Regions from separate parts of the Streptomyces sp. NPDC042371 genome, predicted to be linked through region 2. Evidence: riboswitches for the same ligand, from Rfam matches in the RefSeq annotation. Region 2 holds a riboswitch; each other region holds the start of a gene.
What was found. A riboswitch is a leader RNA that binds a small molecule or an ion and turns the genes downstream of it on or off. The one in region 2 is predicted to bind cyclic di-AMP.
Positions count from the first base shown of each region.

Region 1: it holds a riboswitch for cyclic di-AMP, as region 2 does, so the genes downstream of both, AC068B_RS10330 (M23 family metallopeptidase) here and AC068B_RS08755 (C40 family peptidase) in region 2, are expected to answer to the same signal.
Region 3: it holds a riboswitch for cyclic di-AMP, as region 2 does, so the genes downstream of both, AC068B_RS16620 (transglycosylase family protein) here and AC068B_RS08755 (C40 family peptidase) in region 2, are expected to answer to the same signal.

Region 1 covers NZ_JBWKAP010000003.1:153,254-159,851, forward strand. The annotation lists gene AC068B_RS10320 (M16 family metallopeptidase) at 1-480, shown strand, start outside; gene AC068B_RS10325 (M16 family metallopeptidase) at 477-1,862, shown strand; cyclic di-AMP (ydaO/yuaA leader) riboswitch at 2,094-2,256, shown strand; gene AC068B_RS10330 (M23 family metallopeptidase) at 2,269-3,072, shown strand; gene AC068B_RS10335 (GntR family transcriptional regulator) at 3,318-4,004, shown strand; gene AC068B_RS10340 (HPr family phosphocarrier protein) at 4,184-4,465, opposite strand; gene AC068B_RS10345 (bifunctional acetate--CoA ligase family protein/GNAT family N-acetyltransferase) at 4,621-6,598, shown strand, end outside.
Region 2 covers NZ_JBWKAP010000002.1:659,895-666,492, forward strand. The annotation lists gene AC068B_RS08745 (peptidoglycan DD-metalloendopeptidase family protein) at 1-395, shown strand, start outside; gene AC068B_RS08750 (ATP-dependent DNA helicase) at 417-2,990, opposite strand; cyclic di-AMP (ydaO/yuaA leader) riboswitch at 3,260-3,415, shown strand; gene AC068B_RS08755 (C40 family peptidase) at 3,423-4,631, shown strand; gene AC068B_RS08760 (hypothetical protein) at 4,703-5,056, opposite strand; gene AC068B_RS08765 (hypothetical protein) at 5,252-5,389, shown strand; gene AC068B_RS08770 (C40 family peptidase) at 5,403-6,452, shown strand; gene AC068B_RS08775 (hypothetical protein) at 6,559-6,598, shown strand, end outside.
Region 3 covers NZ_JBWKAP010000005.1:118,577-125,174, reverse strand. The annotation lists gene AC068B_RS16635 (nucleoside triphosphate pyrophosphohydrolase) at 1-312, shown strand, start outside; gene AC068B_RS16630 (cytochrome P450 family protein) at 435-1,727, shown strand; gene AC068B_RS16625 (LysM peptidoglycan-binding domain-containing protein) at 1,866-2,948, shown strand; cyclic di-AMP (ydaO/yuaA leader) riboswitch at 3,143-3,289, shown strand; gene AC068B_RS16620 (transglycosylase family protein) at 3,294-4,001, shown strand; gene eno (phosphopyruvate hydratase) at 4,319-5,605, shown strand; gene AC068B_RS16610 (FtsB family cell division protein) at 5,730-6,209, shown strand; gene AC068B_RS16605 (DUF501 domain-containing protein) at 6,231-6,598, shown strand, end outside.

The DNA.
Region 1 (6,598 bases), on a different contig from region 2:
TACAACCGGCTCGTGCGCAGGGACCGCACCGCGGTCGCCGCCGGGTTCGGCCTGCTGCGCCTCGCGGGGGCGCCCTCGCTCGGCTGGCTCGACGTGAAGACGTCGGGCGACGTCGAGGTGCCCGTCATCGAGGCCGCCGTCGACGAGGAGCTCGCCCGCTTCGCCGCGGAGGGCCCCACTCCGGAGGAGATGGAGCGCGCCCAGGCGCAGCTGGAGCGCGAGTGGCTCGACCGGCTCGGCACAGTCGCGGGCCGCGCCGACGAACTGTGCAGGTTCGCGGTCCTGTTCGGCGACCCGCAGCTCGCCCTCACGGCCGTCCAGCGCGTCCTCGACATCACCGCGGAAGAGGTCCAGGAGGTCGCCGGGGCCCGGCTGCGCCCGGACAACCGCGCGGTGCTCGTGTACGAGCCCGTTGACGGGGCCGAGGAGGCCGCAGACGCCGCCGAGGGCGCCGAGGAAGAAGAGGAGGCGGCGAAGTGACCGAGGCCGCGACGATGCAGTTCCACCCCCAGCCCCAGGCCGGTACGGCCAAGCCCTGGGCCTTCCCGGCCCCCGAGCGCGGCACGCTGCCCAACGGCCTCACGGTCCTGCGCTGCAACCGCCCCGGCCAGCAGGTCGTCGCCGTCGAGATCCACCTCGAAGCGCCCCTGGACGCCGAGCCGGAAGGCCTGGACGGCGTCGCCACCATCATGGCGCGGGCCTTCAACGAGGGCACCGACAAGCACTCCGCGGAGGAGTTCGCCGCCGAGCTCGACCGCTGCGGCGCGACCCTCGACGCGCACGCCGACCACCCGGGCGTGCGGGTCTCGCTCGAGGTCCCGGTCTCCCGGCTCCCGAAGGCACTCGGCCTGCTCGCCGACGCCCTGCGGGCCCCCGCCTTCGCGGACAGCGAGATCGAACGGCTCGTACGCAACCGCCTGGACGAGATCCCGCACGAGGCCGCCAACCCGGCGCGCCGCGCCGCCAAGGAGCTCTCCAGGCAGCTCTTCCCGCCGACCGCGCGCATGTCGCGCCCGCGTCAGGGCACCGAGGAGACGGTCACCGCCATCGACTCGGCGGCGGTGCGTGCCTTCTACGAGAAGTTCGTCCGCCCCGCCACGGCCACCCTGGTCGTCGTCGGCGACCTGGTGGGCACCGACCTGGACGCCGTCCTCGCCGACACCGTCGGCGCCTGGACCGGCTCCGCGGGCGAGTCGCGCCCCGTGCCGCCGGTGATCGCCGACGACCGCGGCCGCGTCGTCATCGTGGACCGCCCCGGAGCGGTCCAGACACAGCTGCTGATCGGCCGCGTCGGCGCCGACCGGCACGACCGCGTGTGGCCCGCCCAGGTGCTCGGCACGTACTGCCTGGGCGGCACCCTCACCTCCCGCCTGGACCGTGTCCTGCGCGAGGAGAAGGGATACACCTACGGCGTACGGGCGTTCGGCCAGGTGCTCCGCTCCGCCCCGGACGGGACGGGCGCCGCGATGCTCGCCATCAGCGGCTCCGTGGACACCCCGAACACGGGCCCGGCGCTGGACGACCTCTGGAAGGTGCTGCGCACCCTCGCCGCGGAGGGGCTCACCGACGCCGAGCGCGACGTCGCCGTGCAGAACCTGGTGGGCGTGGCCCCGCTCAAGTACGAGATGGCCGCCTCCGTGGCGGCGACGCTCGCCGACCAGGTCGAGCAGAACCTGCCGGACGACTTCCAGGCGCAGCTGTACCGACAGCTGGCCGCCACCGGCACCGTGGAGGCCACTGCGGCCGTCGTGAACGCCTTCCCGGAGGACCGCCTGGTGACGGTCCTCGTCGGGGACGCCGCGCAGATCGAGGAGCCCGTCAGGGCGCTCGGGATCGGCGAAGTGAGCGTGGTCACCGGCTGAGTGACGGTCGGCGTCGGCGCTGAGCCACAGTCAGGACGCAAGTTGGGACGTATCGGGACCCTGGTGACCCTTTCGGTCGCCAGGGTCCTCATATGTCCGGATTGGTATGGAGGTTGCCTGTCTGCCGTGTGGCGTGCGCTACAAAAGGCGCGTTCTGTTTGTCGATCGAAAGATGCCCCGCTTAGCGTCGACCCGGCTGTTCGTCGCGCAGTACGCCGCATCCGCGGCACCGGACAGTCATCGCCGAGTCCCCGTACGGCGCGAGCCAGGGGAGCCGGGGACCCACATGTCCCCTGGGGTGAATCGGGCACCTTGCCGCGAGGTGAGGGACCCGTAGGAGACCTTCCTGCTCCGAACCCGTCAGCTAACCCGGTAGGCGAGAGGGAAGGAAAGGAACACCCGCCACATGGCGTTCACCCGTGCCACCGGGAAGCACCGTCGTCCGAGTCGCCTCACGCGGACCACCGCGAACGTCGCAGGTGTCGCGGCGCTCACCACCACCGGTGTCATCGGAGGCCTTGCCGCCCCCGCGCTCGCCGCCGCCGACGAAGCGGCCGTGGAGCACACTGGTCTCACCCAGGCGATATCCGTCGGCGACTCGCTCGCCGAGAGCGTCGACGCGCAGGCCGCCGCGCAGCGCCAGGCCGCCGACGACGCCGCTGCCGCCAAGAAGGCCGAAGAGGCCGCCAAGAAGAAGGCCGCCGAGGAGAAGCGCAAGGCCGAGGCGGAGGCCAAGGCGAAGGCCAAGAAGGAGCACGAGGCCAAGGAGCGTGCCGCCCGCGAGGCCGAGCGCAAGCGCCTGAACACCTACGTCTCCCCGGTCTCCGGCTCGTACGTCTCCACGGGCTACCAGACCGGCGGCGCCATGTGGTCCTCCGGCAGCCACACCGGTGTCGACTTCCACGCCGCGTCCGGCACCGCCGTCCACGCGGTCGGCTCCGGCACCGTCGTCGAGGCGGGCTGGGGTGGTGCCTACGGCAACAACGTGGTCATCAAGATGAACGACGGCACGTACACCCAGTACGGCCACATGTCGTCCCTCGGCGTCACCGTCGGCCAGACGGTCACCCCGGGCCAGCAGATCGGTCTCTCCGGGTCCACCGGCAACTCCAGTGGCCCGCACCTCCACTTCGAGGCCCGCTCCGGCGAGGAGTACGGCTCCGACATCGACCCGGTCTCGTACCTGCGCTCGCACGGCGTCAAGGTCTGATCCGAAGCGGACGGCCGACGCGGTCGCCCCACGCGGACGGCCCCGCAGCACTTCACCGAAAGCCCCGGCTCCTCCCGAGCCGGGGCTTTCGGCGTTCCCCGGCCATCGTCCCCTGCCGCCCGTTCTTGGCCAAAAGATATCCATGGATTTCTGTCCGCCGTCGGAAATTCCGGCGCTCTGCAATAGAGTCACGGAACGAGCGTCGGTCGACCGCGTGTCGCGGGGATTAAGGCGGAGGTCCGGTCATGCGCGTTCCCGCGCACTCGGTATGCACGGCCATTCGGGACGACATAGTCGCCGGTGTATATGAAAGGGGCGGCAGACTCACCGAGGAACTCCTCGCGCGGCGCTACGGAGTCTCCCGCGTCCCCGTGCGCGAGGCCCTGCGCACGCTGGAGGCCGAGGGCTTCGTCGTCACCCGCAGGCATGCGGGCGCATGCGTCGCCGAGCCGACGGAACAGGAGGCCGCGGACCTCCTGGAGGTCCGGACGCTGCTGGAGCCGCTCGCCGCGGCACGCGCCGCGCAGCGCCGCACGGACGCACACCTGAAGGTCCTGCGCGGACTCGTCAGGCTGGGCCAGCAGCGCTCCAGGAGCGGCCGCGGGGAGGATCTGCGCTCGCTGGGCGGCTGGTTCCACGAGACGCTCGCCCAGGCGTCCGGCAGCCCCGGCCTCACGGCGCTGCTCACCCCGCTCCGGCACAAGATCGCCTGGATGTACGTCGTCGATACCCCGGCGACGCCGGACGAGTCCTGGTCCGAGCACGCGGCGATCGCCGACGCGGTCGCCCGCCGGGACGCGGAACGGGCGAGGGCGCTCACCGCGGCACACGTCGAACGGGCCCGCGCGGCCCACCGATTGCGGCCCGCGCGCCGGGGCGGCCGCGTGAGGGATTCGCAACATGCCGTAAACACGGTGAGTCTCCGGAATTAACGGAGGCGCCGTATACAAAGAGGAGCCGTAAGAAGAGTCGTCGCGCGATCAATTCGCGGCAATTTCATACGGCCCCACGGCGTTCATGAAAACGGTGTGCATGAAAAATCAAGCGCATACGTCAATGGGGTCACCCGGAATTCCGGGTGACCCCATTGACGTAATGCGAGGAACGTGTCCTAGACCGTCTCCGGAAGCTCCTCGAGCCCCTCGGCGACCAGCTTCGCCAGACGGTCGAGGGCGGCGTCGGCACCCTCGGCGTCGGAGGCGAGCACGATCTCTTCGCCGCCCTGGGCGCCCAGGCCGAGCACCGCGAGCATCGAAGCGGCGTTGACGGGGTTGCCGTCGGCCTTGGCGATCGTCACGGGGACGCCGGCGGCCGTGGCCGCGCGGACGAAGATGGAGGCGGGTCGGGCGTGAAGGCCCTCGGCCCAGCCGACGTTGACGCGGCGCTCAGCCATGTGTTGCTGCCCTTCCAGGTGTCTCACACTTGTCTAGACCAGTGTCTCATGCCGTCGCGGGTGCTCTGCCGGACAGAGGTCCCGGCCCCGGTCGCCGTTCGACCTGTCCTAGCCTGCCCCGGCCCGGGCGGCCGCGCGACCCGTACCCTGGCCCCATGCAGCTCCCGTCGGATCAGCAGGATCGGCACGACTACCCGTCGCACTGGGAAGCCGACGTGGTGCTGCGCGACGGAGGCACCGCCCGCATCAGGCCCATCACGGCCGAGGACGCGGACCGTCTGGTCAGCTTCTACGAACAGGTCTCGGACGAGTCGAAGTACTACCGCTTCTTCGCGCCCTATCCGCGGCTGTCCGCCAAGGACGTGCACCGCTTCACCCACCACGACCTGGTGGACCGGGTGGGACTCGCGGCCACCGTGGGCGGCGAGTTCATCGCCACCGTGCGCTACGACCGCATCGACGAGCGCGGCATGGCCGCCAGTGCGCCCGCCGACGAGGCCGAGGTCGCCTTCCTCGTGCAGGACGCCCACCAGGGCAGGGGGGTCGCCTCCACGCTCCTCGAACACATCGCGGCCGTCGCCAGGGAGCGCGGCATCCGCCGCTTCGCCGCCGAGGTGCTGCCCGCCAACACCAAGATGATCAAGGTTTTCACGGACGCGGGCTACCAACAGAAGCGCAGCTTCGAGGACGGCGTCGTCCGCCTGGAGTTCGACCTGGAGCCCACCGACCGCTCGCTCGCCGTGCAGCGCGCCCGCGAACAGCGCGCCGAGGGACGGTCCGTGCAGCGGCTCCTCATGCCGGGGTCGGTCGCGGTGATCGGGGTGGGCCGGGCCCCAGGCGGGGTGGGCCGCAGCGTTCTGAGCAACCTCCGGGAGTCCGGTTTCACCGGGCGCCTGTACGCGGTGAACAGTGCCTTCGAGGAGTACGGCGCAGAGGGCGAGGGCGCCGACATCGACGGCGTGCCCGCGCACCGCTCGGTCGCGGCCATCGAGGAGCCCGTGGACCTCGCGGTGATCGCCGTGCCCGCCGACCGCGTCCCACAGGCTGTCGCCGAGTGCGGGGAGCGCGGGGTGCGCGGCCTCGTGGTGCTGTCCGCCGGGTACGGGGAGAGCGGCGACGAGGGGCGCGAGCGGCAGCGTGAACTGGTGCGCCAGGCCCGGTCCTACGGCATGCGCATCATCGGGCCCAACGCCTTCGGCGTCATCAACACCTCTCCGGAGACGCGGCTCAACGCCTCGCTCGCCCCGCAGTCCCCCGCGCGGGGGCGGATCGGGCTGTTCACCCAGTCCGGCGCGATCGGCATCGCCCTGCTGTCCGGCCTGCACCGGCGGGGCGCGGGACTGTCCACGTTCGTCGGATCGGGCAACCGCGCGGACGTGTCCGGCAACGACCTCCTCCAGTACTGGTTCGAGGACCCGGACACCGACGTCACGCTGATGTACCTGGAGACGATCGGCAACCCGCGCAAGTTCACCCGCCTCGCGAGGCGTTCGGCCACCGCCAAGCCGCTGGTCGTCGTCCAGGGCGCCCGGCACAGCGGCATCACTCCGACGGGTCACGCCGTGCAGGCGACCCGGCTGCCGCACGCGACGGTCTCTGCGCTGCTGCGGCAGGCGGGCGTCATCCGCGTCGACACCGTCACGGAGATGGTCGACGCGGGGCTGCTGCTCGCGGGGCAGCCGCTGCCGTCCGGGCCCCGGGTGGGCATCCTCGGGAACTCCGAGTCCCTCGGCCTCCTCACGTACGACGCTTGTGTCGCCGACGGACTGCGGCCGCAGCGGCCGCGCGACCTCACGACCGGGGCCACCCCGGCGGACTTCCGCACCGCACTCGCCGAGGCGCTGTCGGACGGCAGCTGCGACGCGGTGATCGTCAACGCGATCCCGTGGGTGGGGGAGGACGGCGCCACGACCGACCCCGAGACGCTGGCCACGGAGCTGCGGGCCGCGGCGGCGGGGTGCCCGGCGAAGCCGGTGGCCGTGGTGCACGTGGAGCTAGGCGGCCTCGCCGAGGCACTGGCCGCCGCGACCAGCACGGGGCCCGACGCCCCTCTCCCGCCGACGGCCACGGAGCCGATGCCCGCCCCCGAGCCGACGACCGCCACACCCCCCGACCCGACCACCGCCCCCGAGC
Region 2 (6,598 bases):
CCAAGTTCGCCCTGCCGGTCAAGCAGCACGGCCTCAGCGCGCAGTTCGGCCAGGCGGGCGTCAACTGGATGTCAGCGCACTCCGGAATCGACTTCCCGGTGTCCTACGGCACCGAGGTCCTCGCCGCGACCGACGGCACCGTCTCCACGAAGTGGAACAGCGCCTACGGCAACATGGCGATCGTCACCGCGAAGGACGGCACGGAGACGTGGTACTGCCACCTCTCCACGCACAAGATCTCCAGCGGTCCCGTGAAGGCGGGCGAGGCCATCGCCTTCTCCGGGAACTCCGGCAACTCCACGGGCCCCCACCTGCACTTCGAGGTGCGGCCCGCCGGCGGCTCGGCGATCGACCCGCTGCCGTGGCTGCGCAGCCACGGCCTCGACCCGACGTAACTCCGGCCGCCGCGGCCCGCGTTACAACTTCTCCACCGGCGCATACCGCAGCAGGAGACGCTTCGGCTTGGGCTCGCCGAAGTCCACCGTCGCCTCGGCGTTCGACCCCGTCCCCTTCACCCCGACCACGGTCCCGAGACCGAACTGGTCGTGCGTGACACGGTCACCGACGGCGAGCGACACCACCGGCTTCTCCGACGCGCGGCGCGTGGCGAAGCCTTGCGCGCCGCCGGAACGCGAGCGCGACGAGGACAGCGACGAGGCGATGCCCGCGGCAGGTCCGGACGAGGCCGGTGCGCCGACCGAGCCGGTCCGCTTCCAGTCCAGGTGCGCGTCCGGGATCTCCTCCAGGAAGCGGGACGGCGGGTTGTACGACGGCTGGCCCCAGGCGCTGCGCATCGAGGACCGCGTCAAGTAGAGCCGTTCACGCGCGCGCGTGATGCCCACGTACGCAAGGCGACGCTCCTCCTCCAGCTCCTTGACCTGCCCGAGAGAGCGCATGTGCGGGAAGACGCCGTCCTCCATGCCGGTCAGGAACACGACGGGGAATTCGAGGCCCTTGGCGGTGTGCAGGGTCATGAGCGTGATGACTCCGGAGCCGTCGTCCTCCTCGTCGGGGATCTGGTCGGAGTCGGCGACCAGGGCGACACGCTCCAGGAAGTCCGAGAGCGTACCGGCCGGAGCCGCACCCTCACCCGGATCGCCCTCACCCTCGCCCGCGTCACCCGCGCCCGCTTCGCCCTCTGCCTGAGCGCCGTCCGCCACCTGAGCGTCGTCCGCCGCCTGACTGCCGTCCGCCGCCTGGCCGTTGTTGTCCTGCTCGAACTCCAGCGCCACGGCGGCGAGCTCCTGGAGGTTCTCGATGCGGGTCTCGTCCTGCGGGTCGGTCGAGGCCTGCAACTCGGCGAGATAGCCGGTCCGTTCGAGCACGGCTTCCAGGACGACGGCCGGGCCCGCACCGGACTCGACGATGGTCCGCAGCTCCTCCATGAGCGTGTTGAAGCGCCGGACGGCGTTGGTCGAGCGGGCCGCCATTCCGTACGCCTCGTCGACGCGGCGCAGCGCCTGCGGGAAGGAGATCTTCTCGCGCTGCGCGAGCGCGTCGATCATGGCTTCGGCGCGGTCGCCGATGCCCCTCTTCGGCACGTTGAGGATGCGGCGCAGCGGGACCGCGTCCTCGGGGTTGGCGAGAACACGCAGGTAGGCCAGCACATCGCGGACCTCCTTGCGCTCGTAGAAGCGGACTCCGCCGACGACCTTGTAGGGCAGGCCGACGCGGATGAAGATCTCTTCGAAGACACGGGACTGGGCGTTCGTCCGGTAGAAGATCGCCACGTCGCCGGACTTGGCGTCGCCCGCGTCGGTGAGGCGGTCGATCTCGTCGGCGACGAACTGGGCCTCGTCGTGCTCGGTGTCGGCGACGTATCCGGTGATGCGTGCGCCCGCGCCCTGGTTGGTCCACAGGTTCTTGGGGCGGCGGCTCTCGTTCCGCTCGATGACCGCGTTCGCGGCGGTCAGGATCGTCTGCGTGGAGCGGTAGTTCTGCTCCAGGAGGATCGTCGTCGCGTCCGCGTAGTCCTCCTCGAACTGGAGGATGTTGCGGATGGTGGCGCCACGGAAGGCGTAGATCGACTGGTCGGCGTCGCCCACCACGCAGAGCTCGGCGGGGTCGTCCCCCTCGCCTCCGGAGGGCCCGACCAGCTCGCGCACCAGTGCGTACTGGGCGTGGTTGGTGTCCTGGTACTCATCGACCATGACGTGCCGGAAGCGGCGCCTGTAGTGCTCGGCGACGTCCGGGAAGGCGCGCAGCAGATGGACCGTCGTCATGATCAGGTCGTCGAAGTCCATCGCGTTCGCCTCGCGGAGGCGCGACTGGTACATCGCGTAGGCCTGGGCGAGGGTCTTCTCGAAGCCGTCGGCGGCCTGACCTGCGAAGTCCTCTTCGTCGATCAGCTCGTTCTTCAGGTTCGAGATCTTGGCGCTGAAGGACTTCGGCGGGAACTTCTTCGGGTCGAGGTCCAGGTCACGGCAGACCAGGGCCATGAGGCGCTTGGAGTCGGCGGCGTCGTAGATCGAGAAGGAGGACGTGAAGCCCAGCTTCTTGTACTCACGGCGGAGGATACGGACGCAGGCGCTGTGGAAGGTGGACACCCACATCGCGTTCGCCCGGGGGCCCACGAGCTGCTCGACCCGCTCCTTCATCTCGCCCGCGGCCTTGTTCGTGAAGGTGATCGCGAGGATCTGGCCGGGGTGCACGCCGCGCTCGGCGAGCAGGTGCGCGATGCGGTGGGTCAGCACGCGGGTCTTGCCGGATCCGGCACCGGCGACGATGAGCAGCGGGGAACCTGCGTGCACGACCGCCGCGCGCTGGTTCTCGTTCAGCCCGTCCAGGAGCGTCGCCGGGTCGATGACCGGGCGCGGGGCGCCGTCGCGGTAATGCGAATCCCGGGTCATGGGCGCGTCGAACTTCCCGTCGAACAGGTCGTCCGGAATGGGTTCCGGAGCGCTGTCCTCGGGCGGCGGCGGGGGCGCTTCGTCCGTGGCCCGGGAGGGCTGCAGGTCCGCCAGGAAGCTGTCATCAAAGAGGCTGCTCATCGCCTCCCGAGTCTAGGCGGCCCCACTGACAACCCGCTGCGGGTTCCGGACACCCCCGCGATCCTGACTCCCCGCACATGGACGATCGCATTCCGCTATGGTGTCTCACCGCGGGCCGCGGGCCGTGTCTCAGGGCTCAGGTCTCGGGTCTCGTAAAGTCACGAAAATGTATCGGGCATATCGAACATCAACCTTCACACGGGCCACACGAGTTGGCTAGCGTGCCCGACGGGCCACTCGTCCCCCCACCGGCGAACCCCGCCGGGAACGGGCGGCCTCCGCCGAGTCCGACATGGTCGGAGCCGGGGACCCACCGAGACCTTGGGGTGAATCGGTCCCGTACGAAGTACGGGACTGTAGGGCAGCCTTCCGAACCAACCGCCCGAACCCGACAGCTAACCCGGTAGGCGGTCTACGGAAGGAGTCGCCTCCTTGGCGTCGCACCGCAAGCCGCGGAACCGGACGGCCGGCCTACGCACGGCCCCCGCCCTCGGCATCACGACGGCAGCCCTCACCTCCGTCGCCCTCCTGTCGCAGAGCGCACAGGCAGCGCCCTCCGCGCCGACGAAGCCCAGCCTCGAAGAGGTACAGAAGAAGGTCGACGAGCTCTACCAGCAGGCGGGTGTAGCCACCCAGAAGTACAACTCGGCCAAGGAGCACACCGATAAGCAGCGCAAGAAGGTCGACCGGCTGCTCGACGACGTGGCCAAGCGCACCGACAAGCTGAACGACGCGCGCAAGGAGCTCGGCTCCTTCGCCGCGGCGCAGTACCGCACCGGCGCCGTCTCCGAGACGGCGACGATGATGCTCGCCAACGATCCGCAGGGCTACTTCGACCAGAACCATCTGGCGGACCGGCTGACCACGCGCCAGAAGAAGGCGGTCGACGCCTACCAGATGGAGCAGGCGTCGGCGACGAAGCAGCGCACGAAGGCCGCGAAGAGCCTCAAGACGCTGACCGACTCGCGGGACGACCTCAGGACGAGCAAGCAGACGGTCCAGAAGAAGCTGGGCGACGCGCGCGAGATGCTCTCGAAGCTGACCGCCGAGGAGAAGGCGCGGCTCGCGGAGATCGAGCGGAAGAAGAAGCAGGAGGCCAAGCGCAAGGCCGAGAAGCTGGCGCGCGAGCAGGCCGCCGAGGCGGAGCGCAAGCGCAAGGCGGAGGAGGCGGCCCAGCGGGAGAAGGAGCGGGACGGCGGCCAGGACTCCGGTTCCGGTTCCGACGCGGGTTCGGGCTCCGGTTCCGGCTCAGGTTCCGGTTCGGGCTCCGGGAGCCCGGACGGCGGCTACGCCACCAAGGCCGCGAAGGTCATCTCCTTCGCGGAGGCCCAGATCGGCAAGCCGTACGTCTGGGGCGCCACCGGCCCCGACTCCTACGACTGCTCCGGGCTCACCCAGGACGCGTGGAAGGCCGCGGGGATCTCCCTGCCGCGCACCACGTGGGACCAGGTGAAGGTCGGCACGACGGTGAAGACCGCCGACGCCAAACCGGGTGACCTGGTGTTCTTCTACGACGACATCAGTCACGTGGGGATCTACATCGGCAACGGCAAGATGATCCACGCCCCGAAGCCGGGCGCGAACGTCCGCGTCGAGTCGATCTACTACATGCCGATCCACAGCGTGGTGCGCCCCGCCTGACGACGAAGCGCCCCGCAGGAAAGAACCGCTCTCCCGAGCACCCCTTCCACGCGCGCGTGCAGGCGGAAAACTCAGGTCCACAGCACCGCGATGAAGATGTTCGCCGTGGTCAGCAGGCCGACCGCGCCGAACAGGCTCTTGTCGATCTTCTCCTCGTCCCGCTTCACGTAGACCAGCGCGAGAATCACGATCAGGACGGCCATCTTGATGCCGATCTTGACGTTGTTGACCGTGTTGTCGTCCGCCTGGTTGAGGCCCACGAGGACCACACCGGTGAGGAGCATGATCAGCGCACCGTGCAGCATCCCGGGGCTGAATCGGGCGGTGCCCTGGCCCATCTGCTTCATCTGGGTGAGGAAACCGCCCAGGAGCGAGGCGATGCCGATGATGTGCAGGCCGACGAAGAGATGGATGAGTAGGTCCATGAGGCCGGAGCCTAGCCGGGGCCCCCGGCCCTCCCGGCAGGCGCCCCCATATCACTGCCCCACGGCCGGGTAGGTCGGAAACGAGCCATCGGTCACACCTCTGTGCGAAGCCGCCGCAGCCCGGCGATGCACACGGTCGCGGCGGGTCGCCGTTCCGCCCACTTCTGTCAGTTGCGCACAATCCGTCACTCACCCGTGACGCCCAGGTTTAGCGTCCTCCACCAGGTGGCCGACTCCCCACCGCCGTCCGGCCCAGGACGGCCGTCGGTCACCACCGCCGAGAAGCCCGGCGGCGGCCTGCTCCCCCTGTGCGGGCCGCCGCCGGACACGTAAGGAGCCCCACTTCGTGGCAGCGCACCGCAAGCCCAGCCAGCGCTCGCTCAGCGGCAGCACGGCCCGCACCGCCTTGACCCTCGCCCTCGCGGGAGCCGCATCGGCCACCGCCTTCGACGGCACGGGACACGCGGACCCCCGACTCAGCCCCGCCGAGGTGAAGTCCAAGGTCGACTCGCTCTACCGCGAGGCCGAGACCGCCACCGAGAAGTACAACGGCGCGAAGGAGAAGGCCGAAAAGGCCGAAACCACGCTCGGCAAATTGCGCGACGAAGCGGCCCGCAAGACGGAGAAGCTCAACTCCGCCCGCAACAGCCTGGGTTCGTACGCCGCGGCGCAGTACCGTGCGGGCGGCATCGACCCCTCCGTACAGCTCGCGCTCTCCTCCGACCCCGCGCAGTTCCTGGACCGCGCGGCGCGCGCCGACCGGGCGGGCAGCCGTCAGGCCCTGGCCGTCGGCGAAGTGCGGGAGCAGGCCCATGAGATCGACCGGCTGCGCGGCCGGGCCGACGACCGGCTGGCCGCCCTCCGCGCACGCCAGGCGGAACTGCGCACGCAGAAGAAGAAGATCACCGGAAAGCTCGGCGAGGCGAAGCGGCTGCTGTCCCGCCTCAGCGCCACGCAGCGCGACGAACTCACCGGCCCGGCGGGCGACGACCGCGCCAACCGCTCCACGGCCCGTGACACCGCCCCGGGCGCCGCCAAGGCCCCCAACGCCCGCGCCGCGTCCGCCGTCTCGTACGCCTCCAAGGCCCTCGGCAGCCCCTACGTCTGGGGCGCCACCGGGCCCGACGCCTTCGACTGCTCGGGGCTCACCCAGGCCGCCTACCGATCGGCGGGCGTCGGCCTGCCCCGCACCACCTACGCTCAGATCGCCGCGGGCCGACGAGTCCCCCGCTCCGAACTGCGCCCCGGCGACCTGGTGTTCTTCTACTCGGGCATCAGCCACGTCGGCCTCTACGTCGGCAACGGCCAGATGATCCACGCCCCGAACCCGAGCGCCCCCGTCCGGCTCGCCCCCATCGACCAGATGCCGTTCGCGGGAGCCACACGCGTGTCCTGAACGCCCGACCGCCGCCGACCGGGCCGCGGCGACCAGGCCTCTGCAACCAGGCCCTGCAACCGGGCCGCGGCGATCAAGGAGCAGCCCCGCCAGTATTGTCACGGACATGCCTAGCCGTACGCTGCCTCCGCCCCCGCCACCCGTGT
Region 3 (6,598 bases), on a different contig from region 2:
GACTCGGCGCAGACCCCCGAGGACGTACGGGAACACTGGCTCCGCACGAAGGCGGAGGAGAAGCGACGCACATCCCTCACAGAGGGCATCCCCCTGGGCCAGCCCGCCCTGGCCTTGGCAGCCAAGCTCTCCTCCCGCGCCCGCACGGCGGCCCTCACGGTGCGACCCCCCACGGGGGAGGGCATCGGCTACGACCTCCTCACCCTGGCCCTGCGGGCCGACGCGGAGGGCGTGGACCCGGAGGCAGCACTGAGGGCAGCGGCGAGGACATACCGAGACGCGATCCTCGCGGCGGAGAACACGGGGGAGTAGGGGCAGCCCCTAGCGTCCCCCAGGGGCCCAGGGGCCCAGGGGCCCAGGGGCGCGGGGAACTGCGCGCCCAGCCACGACGAACCCGCACCCGACACCGCACCGACGCCGGATACCGTCACCCCATGCAAGACCAGCCGCCGCCCCCGCCCAAGGCCCAGGGGCCAGACCCCGCCCAAGGGCCAGAACTCTTCACCTGGGAGTTCGCCTCCGACCCCTACCCCGCATACGCCTGGCTCCGCACACACGAGCCCGTACGCAAGCAGCGGCTGCCCAGCGGGGTCGAGGCATGGCTGGTCACCCGGTACGCGGACGCCAAGCAGGCCCTCGCCGACCAGCGGCTCAGCAAGAACCCGGCCCACCACGACGAGCCCGCGCACGCGAAGAGCAAGACCGGGATCCCGGGCGAGCGCAGCGCCAACCTCATGACGCATCTGCTCAACATCGACCCGCCGGACCACACCCGGCTGCGCCGCCTCGTCTCCAAGGCCTTCACGCCACGCCGCGTCGCGGAATTCGCCCCCCGGGTACAGGAGCTGACGGACCAGCTCATCGACACGTTCGTGGCAGAGGGCAGTGCCGACCTCATCCACGAGTTCGCCTTCCCCCTCCCCATCTACGCCATCTGCGACCTCCTCGGCGTCCCCCGCGAGGACCAGGACGACTTCCGCGACTGGGCGGGCATGATGATCCGGCACGGCGGCGGCCCGCGCGGCGGCGTCGCCCGGTCGGTCAAGAAGATGCGCGGCTACCTCGCCGAGCTCATCCACCGCAAGCGCCTCGAACCCGGCGACGACCTCATCTCCGGTCTCATCAAGGCCTCCGACCACGGCGAGCACCTCACCGAGAACGAGGCCGCAGCCATGGCCTTCATCCTTCTCTTCGCCGGGTTCGAGACCACGGTCAACCTGATCGGCAACGGGCTGTACGCCCTCCTCACCCACCCCGAGCAGCGCGCCCGGTTCCAGAAGGCGCTGGCGGAGGGCGACACCGGGCTCCTGGAGACCGGCATCGAGGAACTGCTCCGTTACGACGGGCCCGTCGAGCTCGCCACGTGGCGGTTCGCGACGGAGGCGCTCACCATCGGCGGGCAGGATATCGCCGCCGGAGACCCCGTCCTCGTCGTGCTCGCCGCCGCGGACCGCGACCCCGCCCGGTTCGAGGATCCCGACACCCTCGACCTTTCCCGGAGTGACAACCAACACCTCGGATACGGGCACGGAATCCACTACTGCCTGGGCGCTCCGCTCGCCCGCCTGGAGGGCCTGACCGCCCTCACGACGCTGCTGCGACGCCTTCCCGACCTGCAACTCGCGGCGGAACCGGATGATTTGCGGTGGCGTGGCGGGCTGATCATGCGGGGACTGCGCACGCTGCCCGTGAAGTTCACAACCGCACAGACAACGGTGTCCGACTGACGGCCCGTCACGACTGTGATGTTCACGTGATCTCCGCTGCATCGACTTGTGACAAGCGTTCGACTGCGACTACGTTCACGACGACTTGAGCGCCCCCGGCGCCCAAGTCGTCGCTGCAGTCTCGTGAAAGGCACCCGCATGCTCTCCGGCTCTGGTCGTCACCGACGCCCCCGCCAAGCCCCGGCCATCATCGTCGCGGCAGGAGTCACCGGATCAGCCATCGCCATCCCACTGCTCGGCGCCACGAGCGCGAGCGCCGCCGACACCACGACGTGGGAGAAGCTCGCCGAGTGCGAGAGCGGCGGCGCGTGGAGCGCCAACCCCGGCAGCGGCTACTACGGAGGCCTCCAGCTCTCCCAGGAGAACTGGGAGGCGTACGGCGGCCTCGACTACGCGCCGAGCGCCGACCAGGCGAGCCGCTCGCAGCAGATCGCCGTCGCCGAGCAGATCCTCGACGACCAGGGCACCGCCGCCTGGCCGAGCTGCGCCCCGATCGCGGGCCTCACCCAGGACGGCGCCGCGGCCGACGTGGACCCGGGCGACCCGGTCACGCCGAAGCCCTCCGAGCCGTCCGGCTCGACAGGCCCCGACGGCTCCGACGACTCCAAGGGCGACAAGGACTCGGACAAGGGCTCGGACAAGGGCTCGGACGACGACTCCGGCAAGGCCTCCGGCAAGGACTCAGACAAGGGCAAGGGCAAGGGTGAGGAGGCCGGTGAGCCCTCGGACTCCGCCGACCCGTCCGACGGCCCGGAGAAGCCCTCCAGCGGCGCCGACGACTCCCGAGACAAGAATCACGACGAGTCAGGCGAAAAGGACGACAAGGGCGAAGCCGATGGCAAGGCCGACGGCAAGAAGGACGACTCCGGCAAGTCGGGCGAGGACGACGCCACTTCGCCCACGCCCGAGAAGTCGACCGACCCCGCCGACGAGGCGGACGGCTCCGACGACTCCGCGGGCCGCCACCGCGGCGACCGCGCGGACGAGAGCGAGGGCGCGGACGGCCGCTCCGGACGGCACGCCTCGCGCGGCGAGAACCGCTCCGGCGGAGTCGCCGATGGCGCCTACACGGTGCGCTCCGGAGACAGCCTCTCGGTCATCGCGGACGACCTCGGCGTCGACGGCGGATGGCACGAGCTCTACAGCGAGAACAAGAAGACCGTCGGGGGCGACCCGGACCTCATCCTCCCCGGTCAGAGCCTCGATCTGGGCGAAAAGTAACGGAAGTTGACGAAGAGTCGGGTGGGGGCTTCGCGCCGTATGTCTGGTTTGGCGCAAGTGAGAGATGGGTCTCAGAAGCCCTGATCGTCTTTGAAATTCCGGCGATCGCGTGTCTACGGTCGTCACCGCTCGCCACTGGTGGGCCCCGCCGGTCGGTACGCCGAATCCTGCCAACGGCCGGACGGGAACAGTCGTCGCTTTGAGCGCCGTAGGCAGGAGCGGGGGACCCAAGGTAAGTGCCGGAAACGGCTAGGGGTGAAGCCGCGCTCAAGGAGCGCGGCCGGGCAACCACATCGGCCCGAACCCGACAGCTCACCTCGCAGGCGTCGGTGAGGGGATCAACTCATGCTGTTTTCCAGCAAGGGCAAGCACCGCCGTCCGTCCAAGGCCACCCGTGTCGTCACGCTCGCCGGTGTCACCGGTGCCGCCGTGGCCGCCCCGCTGATGGCCGCTGGTTCGGCCTCCGCCGCCACCGGTGCCGAGTGGGACGCCGTCGCCCAGTGCGAGTCCGGCGGCAACTGGTCGATCAACACCGGCAACGGTTACCAGGGCGGCGTGCAGTTCTCGCCGTCCACCTGGGCCGCGTACGGCGGTACGAAGTACGCGCCGACCGCCGACAAGGCCTCCAAGGCCCAGCAGATCGAGATCGCCGAGAAGGTCCTCGCGGGCCAGGGCAAGGGTGCCTGGCCGAGCTGTGGCGTCGGCCTCTCGGGCGCCTCGCCCAGCAGCGGCGGCGGCTCGCAGGAGCAGGCCCCGCAGCAGCAGCAGGCCGCGCCGAAGCCGCAGCAGACGCAGCAGGCCCCGCAGCAGCAGGCCGCGCCGAAGCCGCAGCCCACGCCGCAGACCGAGACCAAGAAGACCGTCGAGACCCCGACCGGCAAGACGGTCAAGAAGGGCGACGGCGAGTACAAGGTCAAGACGGGCGACACCCTGTCCAAGATCGCCGAGGCCAAGCACGTCAAGGGCGGCTGGCACAAGGTCTACAAGCTCAACGGCGACATCATCGACAACGCCGACATGATCTACCCGGGCCAGCAGCTCCACCTGAGCTGACCCCACCCGGTAGCGGCCGTGCCTCGGCGGACGCACGGCCGTACCCCCGTCCCCACGGGCTCCCCGCCCCGGTGCGCGTATCCCCCGTACGCACCGGGGCGGGGCCATGTCTGCCCCCGCGTCCGCCCCCGCGTCGGCCCTCCGCTGTTCGCTACTAGCGAGTAGAAAACGTGGCCTTACGCCCGGTTTCCAAGGTATTTGGGCCCTCGTCCGTCCCAGGGGACGGGCGGTCGGCTGGCCGAAGGCCCGGAGCCCGTTAGGCTCAGGAGACGCAGGGCCGACGCGGCCCGCGTAAATGCGTCACATCCCAGAAGGAGATGCTCGTGCCGTCCATCGACGTCGTCGTAGCCCGGGAAATCCTGGACTCCCGAGGCAACCCCACGGTCGAGGTCGAGGTCGGCCTCGACGACGGCAGCACCGGTCGTGCCGCCGTTCCGTCCGGTGCCTCCACCGGTGCTTTCGAGGCCATCGAACTCCGTGACGGTGACCCCAACCGTTACATGGGCAAGGGTGTCGAGAAGGCCGTCCTCGCCGTCATCGAGCAGATCGGCCCGGAGCTCGTCGGCTACGACGCCACCGAGCAGCGCCTGATCGACCAGGCCATGTTCGACCTGGACGCCACCGACAACAAGGGCTCGCTCGGCGCCAACGCCATCCTCGGCGTCTCGCTCGCCGTCGCGCACGCCGCCTCCGAGGCCAGCGACCTGCCGCTGTTCCGCTACCTCGGCGGCCCGAACGCGCACCTGCTGCCCGTCCCGATGATGAACATCCTGAACGGCGGGTCGCACGCCGACTCGAATGTCGACATCCAGGAGTTCATGATCGCCCCGATCGGCGCGGAGTCCTTCTCCGAGGCCCTTCGCTGGGGCGCCGAGGTCTACCACACCCTCAAGAAGGTGCTGAAGACCAAGGGCCTGTCCACGGGCCTCGGCGACGAGGGCGGCTTCGCCCCGAACCTGGACTCCAACCGCGCCGCGCTCGACCTCATCATCGAGGCCATCAAGCAGGCCGGTTACGTCCCCGGCGAGCAGATCGGCCTCGCGCTCGACGTCGCCGCGTCCGAGTTCTACAAGGACGGCAAGTACGAGTTCGAGGGCAAGTCCCGCTCGGCCGCGGAGATGACCGAGTACTACGAGGAGCTCGTCTCCGCGTACCCGCTGGTCTCCATCGAGGACCCGCTGTACGAGGACGACTGGGCCGGCTGGAACGTCATCACCGAGCGCCTGGGCGACAAGGTCCAGATCGTCGGCGACGACCTCTTCGTCACCAACCCGGAGCGCCTGGCCCGCGGCATCGAGGAGGGCTCCGCCAACGCCCTGCTCGTCAAGGTCAACCAGATCGGTTCGCTGACCGAGACCCTGGACGCCGTCGAGATGGCCCAGCGCAACGGCTTCAAGTGCATGATGTCGCACCGCTCCGGCGAGACCGAGGACGTCACCATCGCCGACCTCGCGGTCGCCGTGAACTGCGGCCAGATCAAGACCGGTGCCCCGGCCCGCTCGGACCGCGTCGCCAAGTACAACCAGCTCCTGCGCATCGAGGAGATCCTCGACGACGCGGCGGTCTACGCCGGTCGCTCGGCCTTCCCGCGCTTCAAGGGCTGAGCTTCGGCACCTGACTGAGCAGGCAGCTCTCCCAGGCACGTAGTTACGTACGTCCCCGCATCCGGTCCCGTACCGTGTGCGGGGACGTACGCACGTATACGCGCAGCTCTGGGGAGGCGGAACCATGGCCAAGGCCGGGACCAAGGACCGGTTCTCCACCGCGACCCGCCTGCGGCTGCTCGGCGAGCAGACCGCGGAGCGCGTCTACCGCTCCCAGACCAAGCGGCAGGCGCGCCGCTCCCGGCTCACCGGCCGCGCCGCGCTCCTCGCGCTCGTGCTCTGCTCGCTGGTCGTCGCGCTCGCGTACCCGATAAGGCAGTACGTCTCGCAGCGCGCCGAGATCGACGACCTGCGCAGGCAGCAGGCCGAGCACCGCGCGGACGTCGAGAAGCTGCGCGACGAGAAGGCCCGCTGGCAGGACGACGCGTATGCGGAGCAGCGCGTCCGCGACCGCCTGCACTACGTGATGCCCGGCGAGACCGGGTTCACGGTGATCGACCCCGCGGCGGCGAAGAGCCGCCGTGCGGACCAGGGGGCGGCGACGCGCCCCTGGTACTCGAACGTCTGGGACGGCGTCGACAAGGCCGACCGACCCGACGACTGACCACTGACACGAAAGACAGGCATGGAAACGCCCCCGCCGAGCACCCCGCGCACCGAGCCCACCGACGCCGACGTCGAGGCCTTCAAGCAGCAGCTCGGCCGCCCGCCGCGCGGCCTGCGGGCCATCGCGCACCGCTGCCCCTGCGGACAGCCGGACGTCGTGGAGACGGCGCCGCGCCTCCCGGACGGGACGCCCTTCCCCACGACGTACTACCTGACGTGCCCGCGGGCCGCCTCCGCGATCGGCACGCTGGAGGCGAACGGCGTGATGAAGGAGATGTCGGAGCGGCTCACCACGGACGAGGAGCTGGCGAAGCAGTACCGTGCCGCGCACGAGGACTACATCGCGCGGCGCGACGCCATCGAGGTCCTGGAGGGCTTCCCGAGCGC